Regions from separate parts of the Micromonospora sp. NPDC049060 genome, predicted to be linked through region 2. Evidence: predicted binding sites of a transcription regulator. Region 2 holds the regulator's gene; each other region holds the start of a gene.
The links. The regulator HrcA, encoded in region 2, represses chaperone genes, less so after heat shock. The targets are predictions, from matches to a motif close to GGTTNGCACNCTCNNNNNGAGNGTGCNAACC.
Positions count from the first base shown of each region.

Region 1: a site for HrcA is predicted at 3,943-3,973, ahead of groES (co-chaperone GroES). Genes of this name have one in related genera too.
Region 3: a site for HrcA is predicted at 2,378-2,408, ahead of groL (chaperonin GroEL). Genes of this name have one in related genera too.

Region 1 is NZ_JBEZEV010000092.1:637-6,186, reverse strand. Features, by position in the region: gene AB0B83_RS25310 (ATP-binding cassette domain-containing protein) at 1-658, opposite strand, end outside; gene AB0B83_RS25305 (sugar ABC transporter substrate-binding protein) at 766-1,863, opposite strand; gene ybaK (Cys-tRNA(Pro) deacylase) at 2,057-2,536, opposite strand; gene AB0B83_RS25295 (methyltransferase domain-containing protein) at 2,634-3,857, opposite strand; gene groES (co-chaperone GroES) at 4,107-4,421, shown strand; gene groL (chaperonin GroEL) at 4,492-5,550, shown strand, end outside.
Region 2 is NZ_JBEZEV010000013.1:31,848-37,397, reverse strand. Features, by position in the region: gene hemW (radical SAM family heme chaperone HemW) at 1-201, shown strand, start outside; gene AB0B83_RS08420 (DUF4870 domain-containing protein) at 242-940, opposite strand; gene hrcA (heat-inducible transcriptional repressor HrcA) at 1,185-2,207, shown strand; gene dnaJ (molecular chaperone DnaJ) at 2,281-3,426, shown strand; gene AB0B83_RS08405 (16S rRNA (uracil(1498)-N(3))-methyltransferase) at 3,474-4,208, shown strand; gene ppk2 (polyphosphate kinase 2) at 4,323-5,231, opposite strand; partial or broken gene AB0B83_RS08395 (SDR family oxidoreductase) at 5,305-5,550, opposite strand, start outside.
Region 3 is NZ_JBEZEV010000035.1:23,707-29,256, reverse strand. Features, by position in the region: gene AB0B83_RS15260 (GNAT family N-acetyltransferase) at 50-583, opposite strand; gene AB0B83_RS15255 (cold-shock protein) at 794-997, shown strand; gene AB0B83_RS15250 (DUF3824 domain-containing protein) at 1,212-2,330, shown strand; gene groL (chaperonin GroEL) at 2,605-4,227, shown strand; gene AB0B83_RS15240 (hypothetical protein) at 4,287-4,484, opposite strand; gene AB0B83_RS15235 (GNAT family N-acetyltransferase) at 4,576-5,505, opposite strand; gene AB0B83_RS15230 (helix-turn-helix domain-containing protein) at 5,539-5,550, opposite strand, start outside.

The DNA of each region.
Region 1 (5,550 bases), on a different contig from region 2:
CGAGGTAGAGCGCGGCGATCCGGTCGGAGACGGCGAAGACGTCGTTCATGTTGTGCGAGATGAGCACCACGGCGAGGCCGTTGTCGGCGAGCCGCCGGACCAGTTCGAGCACCTGGGCGGTCTGCGCGACGCCGAGCGCGGCGGTCGGCTCGTCGAGGATGACGAGCTTGCTGTTCCAGAGCACGGCCTTGGCGATCGCGACGGTCTGGCGCTGGCCACCGGAGAGGCTGGAGACGTGCTGGCGCAGCGACTTCACGGTCCGCACGCTCAACCCGGCGAGGGTGTCGGCGGCCATCTGCTCCATGGTCGGCTCGTCGAGCACGATGCCGCTGCGCTTCTCCCGGCCGAGGAACATGTTCTGCACGATGTCGAGGTTGTCGCAGAGCGCGAGGTCCTGGTAGACGACCTCGATGCCGAGCGCGGCGGCGTCGCGGGGGCTGTTGATGCTCACCGGCCGGCCGTCGAAGCGGAACTCGCCGGCGTCGGTGGGGTGGATGCCGCTGATGCACTTGACGAGGGTCGACTTGCCGGCGCCGTTGTCGCCGACCAGCGCGGTCACCTCGCCCGCGTGGGCGGTGAAGGCGACGTCGCGCAGGACCTGGACGGGACCGAAGCTCTTGTCGATCCCGCGTAGTTCCAGCAGGGGGGTTGCGGACACGGGGGGTCTCCTTCAGGTGGAGGGGAGGTCTCGGATCCCGTCCGGCGCGAACCGCCGCCCGGCACAGGGTCCGTGCCGGGCGGCGTGCGCGTGGAATCGGGTACGGGTCAGCTGATGCCGGCGTCGGCGCAGAGCTTGGCGTACGCCCCGGCGCAGACCTCGTCCTTGGTGACGAAGCCGTCGGCGATGACGTCCTTGACGTTCTCCTTGAAGATCAGCTTCGGGGTCAGCAGGACCGACGGGACGTCCCGGCCGCCCTCCGGGTCCTTGACCGTCTGGCCGGTCTCCTTCTTCTCACCCTTGGCGACCGCGATGGCCAGGTCCGAGGCGGCCTTCGCCTCCTCCCGGATCGCCTTGTAGACGGTCATGCACTGGTCGCCGGAGAGGATGTTCTGCAGGCCCTGCGGGGTGGCGTCCTGGCCGGTCACCGGGACCTTGCCGTTGAGCTTGTTCTTCTTCAGCACCGAGATGGCCGCGTTGCCGAGGCCGTCGTTGGCGGCGAGCACGCCGTCGATCTTGCCGCCGGTCTGGGTCAGCATCTGCTCGAAGATGGTGGCCGCCTGGGCGTTGTCCCACTCCGGAACGTTCTGGTCCGGGCCCTTGGTGTACTCCTTCGAGTCGAACTTCGGCTTGAGCACCGAGTCGTACCCGTTCTTGAACAGGGTGGCGTTGTTGTCGGTCGGCGAGCCGTTGAGGTACGCCACCACCGGGTTCTTGGCGCCCTTGTCGGTCAGGCACTTGCTCAGGCCCTCGCCCTGGAGCTTGCCGACGACCTCGTTGTCGAAGCTGACGTAGTAGGTGGCCGAGCCGCCCAGCGTGAGCCGGTCGTAGTCGATGGTCGCCACGCCCTGGGACTTCGCCTTGTCGAGCACGGCCTTGCCGGTGCCGGAGTCCAGGTTGACGATCATCAGGGCGGTGACGCCGTTGGTGATCATCTGATCGGCGATGGTCTGGAACGCCGTCTTGTCGCCCTGGGCGTTCTGGATGTCGTAGTCGACGCCGGCGGCCTTGAACGCCTCCTCCAGGAACTTGCGGTCCGCGCCCTCCCAGCGGGCGGAGGACTTGCTGTCCGGCAGGATCACGCCGATCTTCGGCTTCTTCTCGGTGGAGCCGCCGGCATCGGAACCGGAGTCGTCGCCGCAGGCGGTCAGGCCGCCGGCGGCCAGCAGGCCCACGGCAGCGAAGGTGAGGAAGCCCTTGCGCATCAGCAGGGTCCTTTCGGGGGTGGGGGATGATGTTGGTTTGTTGTGTCCGGCAACGTATTCCGGTTCGCGTCGTGGGCACAAGAGCGCCGAGGTGGCGAGTTTGTTGTCGGCAGTAACAATTCAGCAACGTCCCTGACACCCGGCCGTCGCCCACCGGGGAGCGCTCTCCCGCAGACGACGGGAGCGGCGCAGCTCAGCGGGCCGACAGCGGGGCCGTGACCGCCCCGGTGAGGGCGACGAGGTCCTGCGGGGCGAGCTGGAGCTGAAGCCCGCGCCGGCCCGCCGAGACGTAGACGGTGGGATGGTCGAGCGCCGACGAGTCGAGCACCGTGGGCAGCCGGCGGCGCTGGCCGAGCGGGCTGATCCCGCCGCGCACGTAGCCGGTGGCCCGTTCGGCGACCGCCCGGTCGGCCATGGCGGCCCGCTTGCCGCCGACCGCCGCGGCGAGCGCCTTGAGGTCCAGCTCGCCGGTGACCGGCACGACCGCCACCGTCAGCGCGCCGTCGACCTCGGCGACCAGCGACTTGAAGACCCGCTCCGGCGGCACCCCCAGGGCCGCCGCGACGAGCGCGCCGTAGTGGGGCGCGTCCGGGGAGACGTCGTACGGATGGGTGCTGTGGGCGATCTTCCGCTTCGTCAGCAGCGCGGTCGCCGGAGTGCCCTGTCCCGCCATGACGGTCAAGCTAACCCGACCCCGTACGACCCGCGAGTCGAAAAGGCCGGACGCTGCCGGCGCGGGTACGGGCCCGCCGCCCGGCCGCCTCCGCGCGCTACCCGACCGGCCGGCAGACCAGCACCGTCGGCGCCCCGGCGACCCGGGTCAGCACCAGGCTGGCCGCCTGGTCCCCGGTCAGCCGCAGGTCCCGGCGCAGCTTCTCCGGCTCCAGGGCGGACCCGCGCTTGAGGATCTCCACCCGGCCGACCCGGCGCTCCCGCAGCAGCGCCCGCAGCCGCTTGAGCGAGAACGGCAGCACGTCGGTGACCTCCAGGCAGCGGGCGAACGGCGTCGGCGTCGGCGCGTCCGCGTAGAGGTAGGCGATGCTCGGGTCGGCCAGCGTCGCGCCCAGCGTCTCGGCCAGCTCCGCGACCAGGTGCGCGCGGACCACCGCCGGGTCGGGGTCGTACAGGAAGCGGCGCGCCGGGCCGACCGGTGCTTCGGCGTCCCCGGAGCCCGTCACCTGACGGCAGGGGACCCTTCCGCTACCGGAAGCGTCGACAGGGGACCCTTCCTTGCCGCGCAGCAGGGTGGCGCGGCGGGGGACCTGCGCCAGTTCGCCGCACCACAGGGCCGCCTCGACCAGGTCGCCGTCGACGCTCACCCACTCCGCCTCGGCGCCCGCCGGGACCAGCGCGTGGTCGATGCCGGGCGCCACCTTCACGACGGTGTGCGGCACCCGCTCCGCCAGCCCGACGACGAAGTCCCAGGGCGGCGAGTAGGCGTTCGGGTCGAAGATCCGCCGCCCGGTGCCCGCCTTCCGGCGCGCCGGGTCGCAGAACACCCCGTCGACCCGGTCCACGTCGAACGCCGTGGCGTCACCGCACTCCACCGTGAACAGCTCGGCCAGCCCGGCCGCCTCGGCGTTCGCGGCGGCCATCGCGGCGGTCAGCGGGTCGGCCTCCACGCCGTACACCCGGATGCCGGCGCGGGCGGCGGCGAGCGCGTCCGCGCCGAGGCCGCAGCCGAGGTCGGCGAGGACGCGCACCCCGGCGGCCCGTAGCCGCTCGGCCCGCCGTGCCGCGACGACGCCCCGCGTGGCCTGCTCCAGCCCGGCCCGGGTGAGGAACATCCCCGTTGCCGCCGGCCCGAACTTGCCGACCGCCCGGCGGCGCAGCTCGGCCTGGGTGAGGGCGGCCGACGCCAGGTCGGCCGGCAGCCCCGTCGAGCGGAGCGCGGCCGCCGCGGTCAGCGGATCGCCGCCGGCCACCCGCGCGGCGGCGGCGAGGGCGGCCGACCCCTCGGGCGTACGCAGGGCGGCGAACTGGTCGAGATCCACCCGGTCATTGTGGTCGGCGGACCCGACGCGCCGGCCGGCGGGTTGGCACTCTCCTTGACGGAGTGCTAGCCGAGGAATAACCTGCGATTAGCACTCTCACCCCGAGGGTGCCAGCTTCCGGGCCCCATGGTCCGGGCGCTGAACGCCAGGCGGACCGGCACCCGCGACGACGGCCCCGCCCGGTGGCATGTGGCAGATTGACGCTGGTCGGCATGCCGGCCGGTAACGAAACCAAGTACCCGGGAGGGTATGCCCGTGACTACCGCGACCAAGGTTGCGATCAAGCCGCTCGAGGACCGCATCGTGGTCCAGGCGAACGAGGCCGAGACCACCACCGCCTCCGGCATCGTGATCCCCGACACCGCCAAGGAGAAGCCGCAGGAGGGCACCGTCCTCGCTGTCGGCCCGGGCCGGATCGACGACAAGGGCAACCGCGTGCCGGTCGACGTGAAGGTCGGCGACACCGTCCTCTACTCGAAGTACGGCGGCACCGAGGTCAAGTACGCCGGCGAGGAGTACCTGGTGCTCTCCGCCCGCGACGTCCTCGCGGTCATCGAGAAGTAAGCAACCGATCAGTGTCGTCGCCCCGGTCCGGCTCGCCGGGCCGGGGCGACGTCGCTTCGAAGGGACATTCATGGCGAAGATCCTGAGCTTCTCGGACGACGCCCGGCACCTGCTCGAGCACGGTGTCAACGCCCTCGCGGACGCGGTCAAGGTCACCCTCGGCCCGCGCGGGCGCAACGTCGTCCTGGACAAGAAGTTCGGTGTGCCCACGATCACCAACGACGGCGTGACCATCGCCAAGGAGATCGAGCTCACCAACCCCTACGAGAACCTCGGTGCGCAGCTGGTCAAGGAGGTGGCGACCAAGACCAACGACGTCGCCGGCGACGGGACCACCACCGCCACCGTGCTGGCCCAGGCGATGGTCCGCGAGGGCCTGCGCAACGTCACGGCCGGCGCCAACCCGGCCGGCCTCAAGCGGGGCATCGACGCGGCGGCCGCCAAGGTCTCCGAGGCGCTGCTCGGCCGCGCCGTCGAGGTCGCCGACAAGAAGTCGATCGCGCACGTCGCGACGATCTCCGCGCAGGACGCCACGATCGGCGAGCTGATCGCCGAGGCGATGGAGCGGGTCGGCCGCGACGGTGTCATCACCGTCGAGGAGGGCTCCGCCCTGCACACCGAGCTGGACGTGACCGAGGGTCTCCAGTTCGACAAGGGCTTCATCTCGCCCAACTTCGTCACCGACATGGAGTCGCAGGAGTCGGTCCTGGAGGACCCGTACATCCTGATCACGACCCAGAAGATCTCGGCGATCGAGGAGCTGCTGCCGCTGCTGGAGAAGGTCCTCCAGAACAGCAAGCCGCTGCTGATCATCGCCGAGGACGTCGACGGCCAGGCGCTGTCGACGCTGGTGGTCAACTCGATCCGCAAGACCCTCAAGGTCTGCGCGGTCAAGGCCCCCGGCTTCGGTGACCGGCGCAAGGCGATGCTCCAGGACATGGCGATCCTCACCGGCGCCGAGCTGGTCGCGCCCGAGCTGGGCTACAAGCTCGACCAGGTGGGCCTGGAGGTGCTCGGCACCGCCCGGCGCGTGGTGGTCGACAAGGAGAACACCACGGTCGTCGACGGCGGCGGCAAGTCGAGCGAGGTCGCCGACCGGGTCGCGCAGATCCGCAAGGAGATCGAGGCC
Region 2 (5,550 bases):
CACATGGAGGACGTCATGCTCCGGCTGCGCCTCGCCTCCGGGCTGCCCCTGGACGCCCTCGACGACGCCGGTCGGGCCGGCGCCGCGCGGGCCCTCGCCGACGGGCTGCTGGCCGCCGACGAGCACGCGGCCGGCCGGGCCGTGCTGACCCTGCGGGGCCGGCTGCTCGCCGACGCGGTCGTCCGCGACCTGCTGCCCTGAACCGCGTGCCGGGGCCGGCCGGGGGAGCGGCCGACCCGGGTCACTTGGTGAAGGTGTAGGTCAACGGGTAGCGGTAGAGCACGCCTTCGTTGGCCTTGAGCCCGCCGATGATGCCGAAGATCAGCGGCACCAGCCAGACGAGCATGGGAACGAAGAACAGCACCCCGCAGGTGATCAGCGTGACCACCCAGCTCAGCACCCCGACGATCGTCCAGGTGAGCTGGAAGTTCAGCGCCGCGGCGGCGTGCGCCCGGGCGGTCGGCGACTGTTGCCCCCGGACCATCAGCGCGATGAGCGGCGCCAGCCAGCCGAGCATGCCGCCGCCGACGATCACGCCGGCCGCGCCGCCGAAGTGGGCGATCAGGGCCCAGTTCTTGTCCTCGTTGCTGGCGTAGCCGCCCGTCGGCGGTCCATAGCCGCCACCGGCCGGATAGCCGGCCCCCGGCGCTCCGTAGCCGCCGGGCGCTCCGTAGCCGCCGGGCGGTCCGTAGTCGCCGGGCGGGGGATAGCCACCAGGCGGTGGGTAGTCGCCGGGCGGAGGGTAGCCGCCCGACGGCGGCTGGTCACCGGTGGGCGGCGGATAGCCACCGGGTGGAGGATGGCTGCCCGGGCCCGGTGCCCCGGACAGTGGTGCGGTGGGGTCGCCGTAGCCGGCGGGGCCGGGAACCCCCGACGGGGCGGTCGGGTCCGGCGGGAAGCCGGGGTCCCCCGCTCCGGGAGGGCGAGGTGGTTCAGTCATGGAGGTCACGGTAGGGGCAGCCGGCAAGGCGGCACCAGCGCGACACCGGCCGGGACGCCCGGAACACCGGCCCCACGGGGGCGTCGGGCGGGCCCGCGCGGTCGCCGATCGGACTGATCACCCCAGGTCGATCATCGCGCGGGCGGCCCCGCCGACGTAGACTGGCACTCGCTACAGTCGAGTGCCAGCAGCCCGCCCCGGCCCCCCGCGTGCCGGGGCCGACGTGCGACAGGAGGTGGGGAGGATGGGTCTCGACGACCGCAAGCTCGCCGTGCTGCGCGCGATCGTCGAGGACTACGTCGCCACGCAGGAGCCCGTCGGCAGCAAGGCGCTGGTCGAGCGGCACCAGTTGGGGGTCTCACCGGCGACCGTCCGCAACGACATGGCCGTGCTGGAGGAGGAGGGCTACATCCGCCAGCCGCACACCAGTGCCGGCCGGGTGCCCACCGACCGGGGCTACCGGCTCTTCGTGGACCGGCTGTCCCGGGTGAAGCCGCTCAGCCCGGCCGAGCGCCGGGCGATCGAGCGTTTCCTGGTCGGCGCCGTCGACCTCGACGACGTGGTGCACCGCACCGTCCGGCTGCTGGCGCAACTCACCCGGCAGGTCGCCGTCGTGCAGTACCCGAGCCTGGCCCGTTCCTCGGTGCGCCACCTGGAGCTGGTGCCGATCTCCACCACCCGGCTGATGCTGGTCATGATCGCCGACACCGGCCGGGTCGAGCAGCGGCTGGTCGAGCTGCCCGCGCCGATCCCCGCCGACGACGTCACGGACCTGCGCCGGCTGGTCAACGAGAAGCTGGTCGGCACCCGGCTGTCGGAGACCCCGCCGCTGGTGCAGGCGCTCGTCGAGGAGTCGGTGCCGCACCTGCGCCCGGCCATGACCACCCTCTCCACCGTGCTGCTGGAGACGCTGATCGAGCGGCACGAGGAGCGGATCGCGCTGGCCGGGACGGCCAACCTCACCCGCGGCGGCCTGCTCGACTTCCAGGGCTCCCTGCGCCCCATCCTGGAGGCGCTGGAGGAGGAGGTCGTCATGCTCAAGCTCATCGGCGAGGCGGAGCCGAGCACGACGCGGGTGCTGATCGGCGACGAGAACGAGATCGACAACCTGCGCGCCGCCTCGGTGGTCAGCACCGGCTACGGGCCGGGCGCGACCAGCGTCGGCGGCCTCGGCGTGCTGGGGCCGACCCGGATGGACTACCCCGGCACCATCGCCACGGTGCGGGCCGTGGCACGCTACGTGGGCGAGCTGCTGGCCCAGAACTGACCAGTCAGGGCCGACGGCCGGCTCCGGCCGCCGACCGGCGCAACGCGAGACGAACATGAGGACACGGAACGCAGTGGCCAGGGACTACTACGGCATTCTCGGCGTGAGCCGGGAAGCCTCCGACGACGAGATCAAGCGCGCCTACCGCAAGTTGGCGCGGCAGTTCCACCCGGACGTGAATCCGGATCCGGAGGCCCAGGAGAAGTTCAAGGACATCAACGCCGCGTACGAGGTCCTCTCGGACGACCGGAAACGGCAGATCGTCGACCTGGGCGGTGACCCGCTCGCCCCCGGGGGCGGGGGCGCGGGTGGCCCGGGCGGCCCCGGCGGCGCCGGCCCGTTCGTCGGCTTCCAGGACATCATGGACGCGTTCTTCGGCGGCGCGGCCGGCGGTTCGCGGGGTCCGCGACCGCGGACCCGGCCCGGCGCCGACGCGATCCTGCGGCTAGAGCTGGACCTGCACGAGACCGCGTTCGGCGTCGAGGCGCCGATCACCGTCGACACCGCCGTGCTCTGCACCACCTGCTCCGGCGCCGGCACGGCGGCCGGCACCCACCTGGCCACCTGTGAGGCGTGCGCCGGCCGGGGCGAGGTGCAGTCCGTGCAGCGCACCTTCCTCGGCCAGGTGGTCTCCGCTCGGCCGTGCACGGTCTGCCAGGGCTACGGCACCACCATCCCGCACCCGTGCCCGACCTGCGCCGGCGACGGCCGCGTCCGCACCCGCCGTTCGCTGACCGTCAAGATCCCGGCCGGCGTCGAGGACGGCATGCGCATCCGCCTCGCCCAGCAGGGTGAGGTCGGCCCGGGCGGCGGCACGGCCGGCGACCTCTACGTGGAGATCCACGAGCGGCCCCACGACGTCTACTCCCGCAAGGGCGACGACCTGCACTGCCGGGTCACGGTGCCGATGACCGCGGCGGCCCTCGGCACCCGGCTGACCATCAAGACGCTGGACAGCGAGGAGACGGTCGACGTCAAGGCCGGCACCCAGCCGGGCAGCACGCTGCGGCTGCGCGCCCGGGGCGTGCCGCACCTGCGTGGCACCGGCCGGGGTGACCTCTACGTCCACCTCGACGTGCGCACCCCCACCAAGCTCGACGCCGACCAGGAGAAGATGCTGCGCGACTTCGCCAAGACCCGGGGCGAGGAGGTCGCCGAGCTCACCAAGCAGGGCGGCTTCTTCTCCCGGATGCGCGACGCCTTCAACGGCCACGCCTGAGCGGCCTGACCGCCCCGGCGTCCGCCGGGGCGGCTAGCCTGATCGTCGTGTCCGCGCCGCTGTTCCTGGTCGAGTCGCTGCCCACCGCCGACCAGCTCACCCTGGGCGGCCCCGAGGGGCACCACGCCGCCACGGTGCAACGACTGCGCGTCGGCGAGGAACTCCTGCTCGCCGACGGCCGGGGCGGCACCGCGTCCGCGGTGGTCACGGCCGTCGGCCGGGGCAGCCTCGACCTCGAGGTCACCTCCCGGGGGTACGTGGACGCGGCCGTCCCCCGGCTCGTCGTGGTGCAGGGCATCGCCAAGGGCGACCGGGGCGAGCTGGCCGTGCAGGCGATGACCGAGGTCGGGGTGGACGAGATCGTGCCCTGGGCGGCGTCCCGCTCGGTGGCGCAGTGGCGCGGCGACCGGGGCGCCCGGGCCCGGGAGAAGTGGGTGGCGACGGCCCGGGAGGCGGCGAAGCAGGCCCGCCGGTCGTGGCTGCCGGTGGTGGCCGGCGCCCCCGACGAGTCCACCGCGACGGTGGCCCGCCGGATCGCGGGCGCCGCCGCGACGTTCGTCCTGCACGAGGAGGCGCGGGAGCGGCTGACCACCGTCGAGCTGCCCGCCGCCGGTGAGATCGTGCTGGTCGTCGGCCCGGAGGGCGGCATCGCCCCGGCCGAGCTGACCGCCTTCACCGAGGCCGGCGCCCGGCCGGTGCGGCTGGGGCCCTCGGTCCTGCGTACGTCGACCGCCGGGGTGGCTGCCCTCAGTGTCCTGGCCACCCGCCTCGGCCACTGGTGACCGCCGGCGGCACCCGACCCGACGGGGGCGGTCACGAGCGGTGCGGCCTCGTCGGCGACCGTCGCTGGCCACGGCATCTCGTCCGGGATGGTCGGGGCGCGCGTCCGGCGGGGGTCAGAGCCTGGGAAAGACGTGCACCGTCTGCTCCTCCGGGTCCAGGTCCAGCCCGGCCGGGCCGATGATCAGCGGGTCCGGTACGCCGACCACCTCGTGGTCCTTGTCGTAGTAGTCGAAGCGGCTCAGCACGTGGCGCATCGCCTCGATCCGGGCCCGCTTCTTGTCGTTGCTCTTCAACACCGTCCACGGTGCGTCGGCGGTGTCGGTGTAGAAGAACATCGCCTCCTTGGCCTCGGTGTACTCGTCCCACTTGTCGAGCGAGGCGATGTCCATGTCGGAGAGCTTCCACTGCCGCACCGGGTCCACCTGGCGGACGGCGAACCGGGTGCGCTGTTCGTTCTGGGACACCGAGAACCAGAACTTGACCAGGCGGATGCCCGAGCGCACCAGCATCCTCTCCAGTTCGGGGGCCTGGCGGAGGAACTCGAGGTACTCCTTGCGGGTGCAGAAACCCATCACCCGCTCCACCCCGGCGCGGTTGTACCAGGACCGGTCGAACAGCACGATCTCGCCGGCCGCCGGCAGGTGCCCGAGCCACCGCTGGAAGTACCACTGGGTGGACTCCCGCTCGTTCGGCTTGGCGAGGGCCACCACCGACGCGCCGCGCGGATTGAGGTGCTCCATGAAGCGCTTGATCGTCCCGCCCTTGCCGGCCGCGTCGCGCCCCTCGAAGAGGATCACGAGCCGCTCACCGGACTCCCGGATCCAGTCCTGGAGCTTCAGCAGCTCGATCTGGAGCAGCCGCTTGTGGTGGTCGTACTCCGTGCGCTCCATGCGCTCGTCGTACGGGTAGTCCTCCCGCCAGGTGTCCACCGGGCTGCCGTCCGGGCGCAGCAGTACGGGATCGTCGTCGTGACCGTCGACCACCTGGTAGTCGTCGGTGAGGTCCAGCACGCTGTCCGTCATGCCGGCAACCCTTACCCCGGCAGTGCCCACCGTCACCCCCGCCACGCTGGGAGTTCGCTGAGGACCGGGCCGGTCAGCTGCGCAGGTAGGAGGCGCCGTTGAGGTCGACGATGGTGCCGGAGGCCCACTCCGCCTGCGGGGAGGCGAGCCAGTGCACGGCGGCGGCGATCTCCTCGGGGCGGGCCACCCGGTTGAACGGGCTCTGCGCCCGGATCGCGGCGCCCCGCTCCCCGCTCAGGTGTCCGGTGGTCATGTCGGTCTCCACGAAGCCCGGGGCGACCGTCGCGATCGTGATGCCGTACGGGGCGAGGGCCACCGC
Region 3 (5,550 bases), on a different contig from region 2:
CGCCCCGGGCGGCCGATCCGGTCCTGGCGGAACGGGTCGCCGGCGCGGGTCAGGCCGGGCGGCGCATCTGGAGCTCGGTGAGCGCCGGGACCGTGGGGTGCGGGACGCGTACGCCGGTGTCGACGAAGCCCAGCCGCCGGTACGCGCGGTAGGCCCGGTCGTTGCCGACCACGACCTCCAGCATCAGTTCGGGGCGCCCGCAGGCGCGGGACCAGGCCGCGACCGCGTCGACGAGGTCGCCGAGGAGGCCCGTGCCCCGCCAGGGCGGGGTGACGTAGACGGCGTACACCACGGTCAGCCCCGGCTCCCCCGGGGCCACCGTGCCGCCGGCGTGCCCGACGAGCCGGCCGCCCGGGTCCGCGACGAACTGGGCGGTGCCCGCCCCGACGGAGACGGACGCGATCCTGGCCGCGTAGTCGGCGTGCGACCGGGCCGCCGCGTCGGCGAGGGTCTCCAGGAAGGCCAACGGGGCGTCGGCGAGCATCTCCAGCCGCAGCGCCCGCATCCGAGCAGCGTCCGGGGGTCGGACCCGCCGGATCTCGGCCCGCCGCGTCGGCCCCGGACCGTCGGGCGTGCTCGTCATGCCGAATGCCTATCACAGCGATGACGGCCGATGGCTGTCGATCGGCGTATGTCCGATTTGTGGTCGTGCGCCGTCGTCACGCTTCGTGTAGCGTGCGATTTCGGTCACCGTTTCAGCGGCCCTCGTCGATCGCCGAGCCGGTGGTCCTCCGGTGCCGGCCCGCCCGGCCTCCGGGGTCGTGGAACGCCGCGCAGAGTGAGGAAGTGCACCGTGGCAGAGGGCACCGTGAAGTGGTTCAACTCCGAAAAGGGCTACGGCTTCATCGCCGTCGACGGTGGGCAGGACGTCTTCGTCCACTTCTCGGCGATCGAGATGGACGGCTACAAGGCGTTGGACGACGGCCAGCGGGTCGAGTTCGAGATCGCCCAGGGCCAGAAGGGCCCCCAGGCCGAGCGCGTGCGCGTCATCGCCTGACGGGCGTCCCTCCCGCGCCCCCGCGCCGACCGACCTCCCGACCGCCGGTCGTGGGGCGCCGGCCGGGGGCGGCCCGGTGCCCCGGGCGGTCGTCGGCCGGTCCGCTCCACGGGGCCGGGCAGTCTGCCGGTCCGCTCCACGGGGGCGGGCTTCGGCGCGGTTGCGTCGGCAGGGGAGGATCGTGAGCCGTTCCAGCCATCGCTGAGGAGGGTTCATGTCCGACCAGCCGCCCCAGGCCGCGCCGCCCCCGGGAGGTCCCGACCCCTCCGCGACGCCACCCGTCGGCCCGGGCGGTGCTGCGCCGACGGGCCCGCAACAGCCGCAGGAGTGGGTCTTCCCGCCCACCGGCGGGTACCCGGCCGGCTCCGGCCCGTACGGCGGGCAGCCGTGGTACCCGGGCGCCCCGGTCGCGTACCCCGGGCAGCCGGGCGCTCCGGTCGCCTATCCCGGGCAGCCGGTCCACGGGTGGTACCCGCCGGGGCACGGCCTCGACCCGGCCGACCTGCTCGTCACCCCGCCCGGCGCGGGCGTCAACGGCTGGTTCGGCCGGTGCGTCGGCGCGGTGCGTCGGGGCTGGCGGCTGCTGCTGCCGATCCTGCTGCTCACCCAGGTGCTGCCGGCCATGGTGGTGTCGATGCTCTCGTTGGTCGTCGACCCGAGCGCCAAGTGGGAGGAGTCGATGGCCGGCGACCCCGCCGCGCTGCCCGACACCTTCCTGACCGACACGGTCGTCCTGCTGTCCGTGGTGCTCGGCAGCGCCCTCGTCTTCGGCTTCGTGCAGAGCCTGGGCTGGGCGGCCGGCACCTGGGTGGTCACCCGGCAGGCGGCAGGTCAGCCGGTGAGCGTGGGTGCCGCCCTCTCCTACGGGGTGCGCCGGGCGCTGGGCCTCTGGGGCTGGACCCTGCTGATGAGCGTCATCATCGGGCTCGGGGTCTGTCTCTGCGTGATCCCCGGCATCTACTTCGCCTTCGCGCTGAGCATGGCCGGCCCGGTCTACCTGTTCGAGCGGCAGCACCCGATCGGCCGTTCCTTCCGCATGTTCCACGACCGGCTCGGTCTGCTGCTCGGCCGGGTGGCGCTGGTGGCGGCGGCGGTGATCGTCGGCAGCGGGGCCGCCAGCATGGTGGAGGGCATCGGCACGCTGCCGTTCGGCACCACCCCGCTGGAGTCGCCCGGCACGGCGGTCGGTGTGCTCGTGGTGACGCTGGTGGGCGCGGTGCTGGCCCTGCCGACCCACCTCGCCCAGCTGGTCGGCCTGGTCGTCACGTACGCCGAGCAGCGTGCCCACGAGGGGCCGGTGGACAGCGCCCGGCTGGCCGGTGAACTCGACTGACCGGGGCGATCGTGCTTGCACTCGGCAGGGGAGAGTGCTAAACAAGTCATTGGCACTCGCATACCGCGAGTGCCAATGGTCGGGGCGGTAGGGCCACGGTCGTAGCGGCGTCCAGACGCGGCTGCGGCACATGGCCGGTCGTCGCGGGCTATCCGGCCCGGCCGAGGAGACGTCGTCGTCGCCAGGTGGCGACGTCCCAAGGTGCGTACACCAGGCGGCCCATCCGGGACACACACTCCGGGTGGCCCGTGAGTGTCCAGGAGGACAACGCCGTATGGCCAAGATGATCGCGTTCGACGAAGAGGCGCGCCGCGGCCTCGAGCGGGGCATGAACCAGCTCGCCGACGCCGTGAAGGTGACCCTCGGCCCCAAGGGCCGCAACGTCGTCCTCGAGAAGAAGTGGGGTGCCCCCACCATCACCAACGATGGTGTGAGCATCGCCAAGGAGATCGAGCTCGAGGACCCCTACGAGAAGATCGGCGCCGAGCTGGTCAAGGAGGTCGCGAAGAAGACCGACGACGTCGCCGGTGACGGCACGACGACGGCGACCGTCCTGGCCCAGGCCCTGGTCCGCGAGGGCCTGCGCAACGTGGCCGCCGGTGCCAACCCGATGGCCCTGAAGCGGGGCATCGAGGCCGCCGTGGCCAGCGTCTCGGAGGAGCTGCTCAAGCTCGCCAAGGACGTCGAGACCAAGGAGCAGATCGCCTCCACCGCCTCCATCTCCGCCGGTGACACCAGCGTCGGCGAGATCATCGCCGAGGCGATGGACAAGGTGGGCAAGGAAGGCGTCATCACCGTCGAGGAGAGCAACACCTTCGGGCTGGAGCTGGAGCTCACCGAGGGTATGCGCTTCGACAAGGGCTACATCTCGGCCTACTTCATGACCGACCCGGAGCGCATGGAGGCCGTCTTCGACGACCCCTACCTCCTGATCGTCAACAGCAAGATCTCGTCGGTCAAGGACCTGCTCCCGATCCTCGAGAAGGTCATGCAGTCGGGCAAGCCGCTGCTGATCATCTCCGAGGACATCGAGGGCGAGGCCCTGGCCACCCTGGTCGTCAACAAGGTCCGGGGCACCTTCAAGTCCGTCGCCGTCAAGGCGCCGGGCTTCGGTGACCGCCGCAAGGCCATGCTGGCCGACATCGCCATCCTCACCGGTGGCCAGGTCATCAGCGAGGAGGTCGGCCTCAAGCTGGACGCCGTCGGCCTCGACATGCTGGGCCGCGCCCGCAAGGTCGTGGTGACCAAGGACGAGACCACCATCGTCGACGGTGCCGGCGACGCCGAGCAGATCCAGGGCCGGGTCAACCAGATCCGGGCCGAGATCGAGAAGAGCGACTCCGACTACGACCGCGAGAAGCTGCAGGAGCGGCTGGCCAAGCTGGCCGGCGGCGTCGCGGTGATCAAGGTCGGCGCGGCCACCGAGGTCGAGCTGAAGGAGCGCAAGCACCGCATCGAGGACGCCGTCCGCAACGCGAAGGCCGCCGTCGAGGAGGGCATCGTCCCGGGTGGTGGCGTCGCGCTGGTGCAGGCTGGCAAGACCGCCTTCGACAAGCTGGACCTGGCCGGCGACGAGGCGACCGGCGCGCAGATCGTCAAGGTCGCGCTGGACGCCCCGCTGCGGCAGATCGCTGTCAACGCCGGCCTCGAGGGCGGCGTCGTGGTGGAGAAGGTCCGTAACCTGGAAGCGGGTCACGGCCTCAACGCCGCCAACGGCGAGTACGTCGACCTGCTGGCCGCGGGCATCATCGACCCGGCCAAGGTGACGCGCTCGGCGCTGCAGAACGCCTCGTCGATCGCGGCGCTCTTCCTCACCACCGAGGCCGTCGTGGCGGACAAGCCGGAGAAGACCCCGGCCGCCCCGGCTGGTCCGGGTGGCGGGGACATGGACTTCTGAGTCCAGCTCCAACAACGCCGCAAGGGGCGGGCCGCGTCAGCGGTCCGCCCCTTGCGCTGTCACGTCGGCAGTGGCCGTTGGTTGCGTCTCTTCTGCGCCCGGTCGTACGGCTGCGGGATCTGCACCGGCTCGTCGACCAGCGTCACCGGCTCGTCGGCCGGCCCGTCGACGCCGGCCATCTCCGCCTGCTGCTCGGCGTCGCCGTAGTCGAGCCGGTCGAACGGCAACGGGCCGGGGCGTTCGTCGTCCGTGGTCATGGCTGCCTCCTCTACCGGAAACGGTAGGGCGCGACGATCACCAATGCGGGCGAATGGCGTTATGGGGGTCTATATCCCGTTCGCCCCGTTGTCAGTCCCCGAGCGTCCTGCGGTACAGGAAGAAGACGCGCTCGATCCGGGCACCCGCGCTGCCCGAGTAGAACGGCACCGGCCCGACCCAGCCGATCTGCGCCGCCGTCACGCCCGCCGCCCGCTGCTCGCGCAGGCAGCGGCGCAGCAGCACCCCGCCGATCCCCGAGCCCTCGGCCGCCGGGGCGGTGCCCATCGGGCCGAACCAGCTCGGCCGCGACGACCCGTACGCGGCGAAGCCGAGCACCTCGCCGTCGCGCTCGGCCAGGTGACAGCCCGCCCCCTCCCGGCCCACCGAACCGGCCAGCTCGGCGTCCCAGGCCCCGCCGAAGGTGGCGCGGGCGAACTCCGCCAGCGCCGGCAGGTCACCCGCCTCGGCGCGGCGGACCACCACCCCCTGCCCGGCCAGCCGCGCCTCCGCCGGCTCCGTCGGGCGCAGCGCGGGCGAGCCGTCGTACGACAGGTCGGCGGTCATGTTCCACGCCGTCCGGTCCTGCCGGTAGCCGAGCGCCAGCGCGGCGCAGACCGCCGGGGTGTAGCGCACGTCGATGCCGGGCCAGGCGTAGTACGGCGGATTGCCGGCGAGCAGCACCTCCACCGCGCCGAGCTCGGCGAGCCGCGCCTCGGCGGTCGCCAGCAGGGCCCTCCCGACACCGCGTCGCCGCTCCTCCGGTGCCACCGCGACCAGGTCGACGTGGCCACGGGCGTCGCCGTCGCCGGCGGCGACGGAGCTGATGAGCGCACCGACGAGGCGCCCCTGCCGGTACGCGCCCCACGCGAACACCGGGCGGTGGGCGGCGGCCCGCGCCCAGAGGGTGTCCACGACGGCGGGCGCCTCGGCCGCGTCCTCCGGCAGGTCCAGTGCCCGCCCGCAGAGCTCCACCACGGCGGGCCGCCGGTCGGGCCCCAGCTCGACGATCTTCAGGTCCATGGACGCCGACCCTAGGTCACCGGGGCGTTTCTGTTAAGGAGAGCC